Fodinicurvata sp. EGI_FJ10296: one gene and its partner. The main gene of each other region encodes a partner of the protein of the gene in region 2 in a complex. Links are inferred from orthologs where the notes say so. Each region holds a gene or a part of one and is shown on either strand. Other genes may lie near its edges.

Region 1 (3,672 bases), on a different replicon or contig from region 2:
GGGGCGCAGGCGGGGCCTAATGGCGCCCATTCCTCCACACCCGGGCCCGAGAAGTTGGCGGAGTATAGCGGCACTCTGCGGCGAGTCAACCATACCAATCGCGACGCTGTTCGGAGCCCTATGGTCAATGAATAACAACCCGCAATCGTTACATATCGTCACCGACGTTAAGCAAGTTTCTCCTGAGGGAGGCAGGCGACGATCTGCGAGAACACCTCGTCCATCGAAGCCATGCCATCTACCGCCTTGAGAAGTCCTCGCTCTTGATAATAGGGAAGAATGGGTGCCGTCTGATCATGAAAGAGCTGAAGCCGTGCTCGAACGGTCTCTTCGGTATCGTCTGCTCGACGATCGAACTTCGTACCGCCACAAACGTCACAAACGCCTTCGACCTTGGGGCGATGGAAGAAATCATTGTAGCCCGCGCCGCAGGAAGCGCAGGTAAACCGGCCAATGACCCGTTTCACGAGGGCTTCATCATCCACAGCCATTTGAATCACGGCATCCAACATCAGCCCTTTGCGGGCCAACATTGCATCGAGACTTTCCGCCTGCGCAACGGTCCGCGGAAAACCGTCAAGGATAAACCCGTTGCGACAATCCGGCTGGTCGATTCGATCGGCAATCATCCTGACCATGATTTCATCAGAAACCAGTTCGCCAGCATCCATAACCGCCTTGGCCTTCAGGCCAACCTCGGTTCCTTCGCGGACGGCCGAACGCAACATGTCGCCGGTCGATAACTGCTTTAAGCCAAAAGCCGTTTCGAGCCGTTTAGCCTGCGTTCCCTTGCCCGCTCCAGGTGGGCCCAGAAGGATAAGGTTCATTAGCGTCTCCCTCGTAACTTCGCCTTCTTGATCAGACCCTCATACTGATGCGCCATCAAGTGCGAATGAATCTGCGCGACAGTGTCCATCGTCACAGTGACGATAATCAAGAGGCTTGTTCCTCCAAAATAAAACGGTATCGAATATTGCGAGATCAAAATTTCCGGAAGGAGGCATACCAAAGCAAGATACAGCGCTCCAACCGTCGTCAGTCTCGTCAACACATAATCGATATAAGCGGCGGTATTTTTGCCCGGTCGGATCCCGGGGATAAACCCTCCATACTTTCGAAGGTTCTCCGCGGTTTCTTCGGGATTGAAGACAATGGCCGTATAAAAGAAGCAGAAGAAAATGATCAGCGCCATGTACAGGGCTATGAACAACGGCTGACCGTGCTCCAGAGACGCAGCGATCGGCTGGACCCAGCCGCCGGCCGCATCGGCGCCCGAAAAGCCAATCAGCGTCGCCGGTAACAGCAGGAGCGCCGACGCGAAAATCGGCGGAATGACGCCTGCAGTATTCAGTTTCAGCGGCAGATGGCTGCTTTCACCGCCAAACATCCGGTTGCCAACCTGCCGCTTCGGATACTGGACAATCAGACGTCGCTGTGCGCGTTCCATGAACACAATGAACGTAATAACAGCCACAACCATCACCAGCATGAACATTATGAACAGCGTGGACAGCGCACCGGTACGGCCAAGCTCCAGCGTACTCACCAGTGCTCTCGGCAACTCCGCGACGATCCCGGCAAAGATGATAAGCGAGATGCCGTTTCCAACACCTCGGCTGGTGATCTGCTCACCCAGCCACATCAGGAAGACGGTACCCCCGACAATGGTAATGACCGTCGTAAGACGGAAATACCATCCGGGATCGATCACGGCCGACGCCCCTGTTGCGGCCCCCATTCCTTCCATACCGACCGCCAGGCCATATGCCTGAACCGTCGCCAGCGCCACAGTCCCGTACCGGGTGTACTGGTTGATCTTCTTCCGACCGCTTTCACCCTCCTTCTTGAGCTGCTCGAGCGTCGGGTTCACGGCAGTCATCAATTGCATAATAATGGATGCAGAAATATACGGCATAATATTAAGTGCAAAGATCGACATCCGCCCCAGCGCGCCACCGGCAAACATGTCGAGCATGCCCAGAATGCCGCCCGCTTGAGCGCTGAAGAGCTGATCCAGAGCGACCGGATCGATTCCGGGTATCGGCACATAGGTCCCGAAGCGGTATATGATCAACACGCCTAGCGTGAACCATATCCTCTTTTTGAGTTCGGTTGCCTTTGCAATGGCACCGAAGTTCAAATTGGACGCCAACTGTTCAGCGGCTGATGCCATGATGACCTCTAGTCCTTAACGCGGCAAGGCCGGAACACGAACGATCCGGCCTTGCCAATTCCAACCGTTGCCAGGTTCGACACCGTCACTCGGCAACTGAATCGATTTTCTTCGACACAGCAGTGACAGTTACCGCACCACCCGCCTTCTCGACGGCTTCGATGGCGCCTTTGGAAGCACCGTCCGCCGAAATGGTAATCTTGCTTGTAACTTCACCTTTCGCCAGCAGACGAAAAGCAACTTCCTTCGGGCGAAGAAGTCCGGCGGCCTGAAGAGCTTCGACGTCCACGGTCTTTGAAGCGTCGAGTCGACCTGCATCCAGCGCTTTTTGAATCGAGCCCAGATTAACGATCGGATACCGGCGGGAAAAATTCGCATTGTTGAAGCCGCGTTTCGGCAGACGCCTGTAGATCGGCATCTGGCCGCCTTCGAAGCCGCTCATTGCGACACCGGACCGCGACTTTTGTCCCTTGACGCCACGCCCGCCGGTCTTGCCCTTGCCGGAACCGATACCTCGGCCGACGCGGATCCGGTCACGAGTAGCACCCGGATTGTCCCGGAGTTCGTTCAACTTTACCATTTTCAGTCTCCTGTCGCCGATCCGCTTAAATAGCGGATTCGACTCGCACCAAGTGCTTCACCTTTTCGATCATCCCTCGAACCGCCGGCGTATCTTCCAGTTCACGGGTTCTCTGCAACTTATTGAGGCCGAGACCGATCAAGGTTTCGCGCTGATCCTTGCGCCTGCCAATCGGGCTACCGGTCTGCGTCACCACCACGGTGCCGACGGATTTATCACCCATTGCTCGCCTCCGCAGCAACAGCATCGCCGCCTGGTTGCGGCTCCCGCTTGCCGATGATTTCACTGACCCGCTTGCTACGGCGAGCCGCTACCATTCGAGGGCCCTCAATCGCTTTAAGCGCCTCGAAAGTGGCCTTTATCATGTTGTGCGGGTTAGACGATCCAAGTGATTTCGCAACGACATCGTGAACGCCGAGCGCTTCGAAGATCGCACGCATCGGCCCACCCGCGATCACGCCGGTGCCCTGTGGCGCCGATCGAAGAACGACGTCTCCGGCACCAAACTGCCCCACCATATCATGGTGGAGTGTCCTGCCCTCGCGCAGCGGGACGCGAATCATGCTGCGCTTCGCCTGTTCGGTCGCCTTGCGGATGGCCTCCGGTACTTCCCGGGCCTTGCCCGATCCGTACCCGACGCGACCGCGCCCGTCACCGGCGACAACCAGAGCAGCGAAACCAAATCTGCGACCGCCCTTGACCACCTTTGCCACGCGATTGATGTGCACCAGCTTTTCGATGAGCTCGGCATCATCACGGTCGCGGGAATCTCTGTCTTGTCTTGGGTTGCGTGCCATGCGCCCAAGCCCTCCCTAAAAGTCCAGACCGGCGTCGCGCGCGGCATCTGCCAGCGCCTTCACCCGGCCGTGATAAATGTAACCGCCTCGGTCAAAAACAACCTGCTTGACGCCCGCCGCCG
Region 2 (4,810 bases):
GACCGATCCCGGTCCGCTGAACGTCGTTCGGGAAACATTCGATGTGACCATCGACATCGACGCCACCGAAGCTCATCTCGCCAGCCACGCCGCGATGACGTCCCTGCGCTACGCATTTTAGGACGAGCAGCGGTCCGTCGGCGTCAGGGTGCCTTGACCGTCGGCAGCCAACCATAGTGCGCTGCCACCCGGGCAGTCAGCGAGAAGATGAATGGTGCCAGGGGCAGGATGATGAAGATGCGGGTCAGGTGAAACGCCGTTACCAGGGCGACGCCTTCCTCCAGTATCTTTGCGGTCAGCGCCATCTCGGTCACGCTGCCAGGGGCGGTTGCCAGCACCATTGTCGTCCAGCTGATGCCGGTCAGGGCGCTCACGCCCAGGGCCATCGCGGTGCAGGCTATGATCAGCAGGAACGTCGACAGAAACGCCGCCGGGACGAAACTCTTCGATTTCGAAAAAAGGGTCCGGTCGAACATGGCGCCGAGCCATACGCCCAACAGGATCTGTGCAGCCGATAGGACGACAAAAGGCAGCGCCGAAACGGGAAGTGACAATGCCGCGGCCAATGCCGATCCGGCAAGCGGGCCAAGAAAGAACGGATTGGAGACTTTCAGACGCTTGGCGACCCATCCGCCGGCGGTGGCGGCTGCTATCAGCAGCAGACCGCCCAACAGGTCGACGTTGGCATCGCGCAGCGTCGCCATCGGGTCCTGAACGCTGCCGTCGAGAGCGACGATCACCGGCGGCACCAGGAGCACGAGCAGCATGATGCGTAACGTTTGCGCGAAGGCGACGGGCCCCGGCGCAACGCCGTGACGGACGGCCAGATTGGCAGTTTCGACCGGACCGATCGGGATGGTGGCCAAACTGGCGGAAATCACGTCGATGCGGGTCAGCCGCATCAGAACGGCGGCAACCAGAAATCCGGCGACGACGGTCAGGACGGCGACGGCAATCATGGCGACTATCCAGTCGGCAATGGCCGCAACCGCCACCGGGGTGAAGGACAGGCCGACGGTCGCCGCAACCACCGTCTGACCGATCGGGCGCGTTATCGTCGGTACACGAATGGAAAAGCCCGACAAGCCGAGCGCCGATGCGAACACCATCGGCCCGATCATCCATGGCAGCGGCACGTTGAGCGCGGCGGTAATCCAGCCCGCGCAGATCGCCCCGACATATATGCCGAGCATGCGGACAATGTATCGATAATCCATATCCCGGATGCCCCTTGGCTGTGGGCCGTCGAACCGGTTCAGCCGTTCATGGCCTGCCGGTCCGGTTCAGGATGCTATGGTATACCAAGCTATTCTCGGCAATACGACCGCAATATGCGCTGGCGCATCGCGCGAGCCGGGTGAACGTTGATAGTATTGTCCCCGGATCTTCGAAGCGACACTCCGTGCCGCATCTCGTCCGGTAAAGGGAAATTGGGGAGCCGCCTTGCCGTCTCCGCCCTCGCCAATTCCCGAGCGCGGCACGTAGTGACGCGCCCGGGATTGCGCTCGGCAACTTCCTGCGCGCGAAGCGCGACCGCGGCGCATCCGGGGTCGGAAATTCAAGGGCGCCGATAGTGCTTCGAGGTCAGTCGACTGCCCCGTGACAGTGCTTGTATTTCTTTCCCGATCCGCAAGGGCAGGGGGCATTGCGGGCAACCTTGCCCCATGTCGCCGGATCTTCGGCGTCGAATGCGGCCTGTCCGCCCGACGCGGAACCGCCGGCTGCTGCAGCACCAGCGCCAGCGGCGCCCGCCGCACGCGCGGCGGCCTGGTCGGCTTCGCCCGGTCCCGGAATGCCGCCGGCCATGGCGGGGTCGGTGCGGGTCTCCTGCATCGGCTGGCGCGGCCGCTGCGGAATGGCATCGTCCGGCTTGCCGACGCGCAGTTCGACATGGCTGAGAACACGCGTAACTGACTCGCGAAGCTGCGCCAGCATCGCATGGAACATCTCGAAAGCTTCGGTCTGATATTCCCGCAAAGGGTCCCTTTGCGCATAGGCGCGCAGTGAAATGCCCTGGCGAAGGTAGTCCAACTGTAGCAGGTGGTCTTTCCATGTCTGGTCGAGAATCTGCAAAAGCAGGCTTTTCTCGGCCATGCGCATGATTTCCGCGCCGTAGGCCTCTTCCTTGTCGGCCATTTTCTTGTCGGACGCTTCCCGGACGCGGTCCTCGATTTCCTCTTCGGCGATGCCTTCTTCCGCCGCCCATTCCGTCACCGGCAGATCAAGCGCCAGAACGCGGCGAATGTCTTCGCCGAGCTGCTCGATATTCCAGCGTTCCGCGTAGGTGTTGGGCGGAATCGCCTTGCGCACCATGTCCTGGATGACCTCGTGCCGCATGGCATCCACGGTCGCCTTGGCGTCGGTCTCCTGCATGATCTCGCGCCGCTGATCATAGACCACACGCCGCTGATCGTTCATGACGTTGTCGAATTTCAGCAGGTTCTTGCGGATGTCGAAGTTGCGGGCTTCGACCTTGGACTGCGCCTTTTCCAGTGCCTTGTTGATCCAGGGGTGGACGATCGCCTCACCCTCCTGGAGACCGAGTCGGCGCAGCATGCCGTCAAGCTTGTCCGATGCGAAAATCCGCATCAGGTCGTCTTCCAGTGACAGGAAAAAGCGCGAACGCCCCGGGTCACCCTGACGGCCGGCACGGCCGCGAAGCTGGTTGTCGATCCGCCGGCTTTCGTGGCGTTCGGTTCCAACAACGAAGAGACCACCCGCATCGAGCACCTGTTGGCGGGCTTCGGCGATCTCGGCCTTGATTTCTTCGGTCTTGGCGTTGCGGGCCGTCTCGTCGATCAGGGTCGCCGCTTCCTGGGCGATGCGCATATCCAGATTGCCGCCGAGCTGAATGTCGGTACCGCGCCCGGCCATGTTGGTCGCGATGGTCACCGTGCCGGGCCGGCCCGCCTGTGCAATGATATAGGCTTCCTGCTCGTGGAAGCGGGCATTGAGGACATTGTGTGGCACCTCGTGCTTCTGCAGCGCGGCAGCCAGTTGCTCGGACTTCTCGATTGACACCGTTCCGACCAGCACCGGCTGTCCGCGCTGATGGGCATCGGCGATGGTCTCGATGATCGCCTTGTTCTTCTCGTCGAGGGTCCGGTAGACCTCGTCATCCTCGTCGTTGCGCCGTACCGGCACATTGGTCGGAATCTCCACGACTTCGAGGCCGTAGATTTCGCCGAATTCGGACGCTTCCGTCATGGCGGTGCCGGTCATGCCGGCGAGCTTGGGATACATGCGGAAGAAGTTCTGGAAAGTCACCGAGGCGAGCGTCTGATTCTCGCGCTGAATCTGGGCGCCTTCCTTGGCTTCCAGCGCCTGGTGCAGGCCCTCGGAGAAGCGGCGGCCTTCCATCATGCGGCCGGTGAATTCGTCGACGATGATGACCTTGTCGTCCTTGACGACATAATCCTTGTCGCGCTGGAACAGCCGGTGCGCGCGCAGGGCCTGATTGACGTGGTGGACGACGTTCACGTTGCCGATATCGTAAAGACCGCCGGGACTGAGCAAGCCGGCCTCCTCGGCGAGGCGTTCGACGTTCTCCTGACCTTCTTCGGTAAGGTTCACCGTGCGCGATTTTTCGTCGATCTCGTAATCGCCTTCGCCCAGGGACGGGATCAGTTTGTCGATTGCGACATAGAGATTGGAAGTGTCCTGTGCCGGGCCCGATATGATGAGCGGCGTCCGGGCTTCGTCGATGAGAATGCTGTCGACCTCGTCGACGATGGCGAAATTGAACGACCGTTGGACCATTTCCTCAAGCCGGAACTTCATGTTGTCGCGCAGATAATCGAAGCCGAACTCGTTGTTGGTTCCATAGGTGACGTCGGCCGCATAGGCGGCCCGGCGCTCTTCGTCGCTGAGGCCGTGGACGATGCAGCCGGTCGAAAGCCCCAGGAAACCGTAGATCCGGCCCATCCAGTCGCTGTCCCTGCTGGCCAGATAGTCGTTCACCGTGATGACGTGGACGCCTTTTTCCGTCAGGGCGTTCAGATAGACGGCCAGCACGGCGACGAGGGTCTTGCCCTCGCCCGTCTTCATCTCGGAGATCTTGCCCTGATGGAGCACCATCGCGCCGACGAGCTGGACGTCGAACGGACGCAATCCGAGCGCACGCTTCGATGCTTCCCGCGCCGTGGCGAACGCCTCGGGAAGCAGATCGTCCAGCGTTTCGCCTTTATCCAAACGCTCCCGGAAGAGCCGTGTCTGGTCCTTCAGCGCCTCGTCGCTCATCGCTTCCATGGATGGTTCGAGCGCGTTTATGCGCGCGACATCCTTCTGCAAGCTCTTGACGACGCGATCGTTGGCGGAGCCGAAGAATTTATGGACAATCCCACCGAACATGCAACCCTCGGAGTATTGCGGCGCTATCACCGCTTAAAGCCTAGCAGACGTAAGTGCCCCTCCGCCGCGTTTCAATACGCGCCGAAGCGGCCGCTGTTCCCTTGTGCCGACCGGCGAATGCCGCCGCGCTGTTGTCGTGGCGCATATGGTCGACGGCGAAGACCCGCGACAAGGTTGCGGCACCATAATGCAAACGCACCCATGTGCCAATCGGCCATTCGATGTTGTCGGTCCAGTCTCAGATCGCTACCTGCGCGATTCACAGATCGTCCGTGCAGCGCCTCCTCCCTCCTGATCGCCCCGGGCGCAGCGCGGCACGGGAGTGACGCGCTGCAGACCCGGGGCCTCGCGCAGTAACTTTCCGGTCTGTCAAATGCGAACTGGGCTCCTGTGGCCCCGGTTCGCGCTTCTAATTGGGAGAGCTGCTGCTCGGGGTCCCGGTTCTGCATTGCAGCATTTC

What was found. The genes of interacting proteins can lie anywhere in the genome.
Region 1: the proteins of secA (region 2) and secY are in contact, whole or in part, in a crystal structure (PDB 3DIN), measured with the Thermotoga maritima proteins. The link is inferred for Fodinicurvata sp. EGI_FJ10296 from one-to-one orthologs. Residues at the interface, in WP_004082002.1 of Thermotoga maritima: Glu261, Ala262, Arg263, Lys300, Ala301, Arg302, Thr303, Ile304, Ile305, Leu323, Tyr324, Asp325, Pro326, Val329, Ser330, Tyr333, Ile336, Lys340, Phe345, Val349, Glu363, Phe364, Tyr374, Ser375, Gly376, Gly377, Glu393, Ile395, Thr482, Ser483; in WP_004081795.1 of Thermotoga maritima: Glu108, Gly109, Glu110, Glu111, Ala236, Glu237, Arg238, Arg239, Ile240, Thr241, Ile242, Gln243, Tyr244, Ala245, Arg246, Arg247, Val248, Thr249, Gly250, Arg251, Arg252, Val253, Tyr254, Gly256, Ala257, Ser258, Thr259, Tyr260, Leu261, Pro262.

What each region holds. Positions count from the first base shown.
Region 1 is NZ_JBFCVL010000007.1:112,060-115,731, forward strand. Bases 1-2,948 are described here. They hold secY (preprotein translocase subunit SecY), read right to left. Parts: upstream 2,174-2,948; coding sequence 827-2,173; downstream 1-826. Other genes in these bases: ABZ728_RS16335 (adenylate kinase), read right to left, coding at 168-827; rplO (50S ribosomal protein L15), read right to left, coding at 2,259-2,753; rpmD (50S ribosomal protein L30), read right to left, coding at 2,779-2,948. Also shown: more of rpmD, read right to left, coding at 2,949-2,976; rpsE (30S ribosomal protein S5), read right to left, coding at 2,969-3,550; rplR (50S ribosomal protein L18), read right to left, coding at 3,566-3,672. UniProt on the Escherichia coli protein: The central subunit of the protein translocation channel SecYEG. Consists of two halves formed by TMs 1-5 and 6-10.
Region 2 is NZ_JBFCVL010000002.1:517,812-522,621, reverse strand. The notes cover bases 1,385-4,745. They hold secA (preprotein translocase subunit SecA), read right to left. Parts: upstream 4,351-4,745; coding sequence 1,585-4,350; downstream 1,385-1,584. Also shown: ABZ728_RS05800 (outer membrane beta-barrel protein), read left to right, coding at 1-121; ABZ728_RS05795 (AbrB family transcriptional regulator), read right to left, coding at 144-1,217. UniProt on the Escherichia coli protein: Required for protein export, interacts with the SecYEG preprotein conducting channel.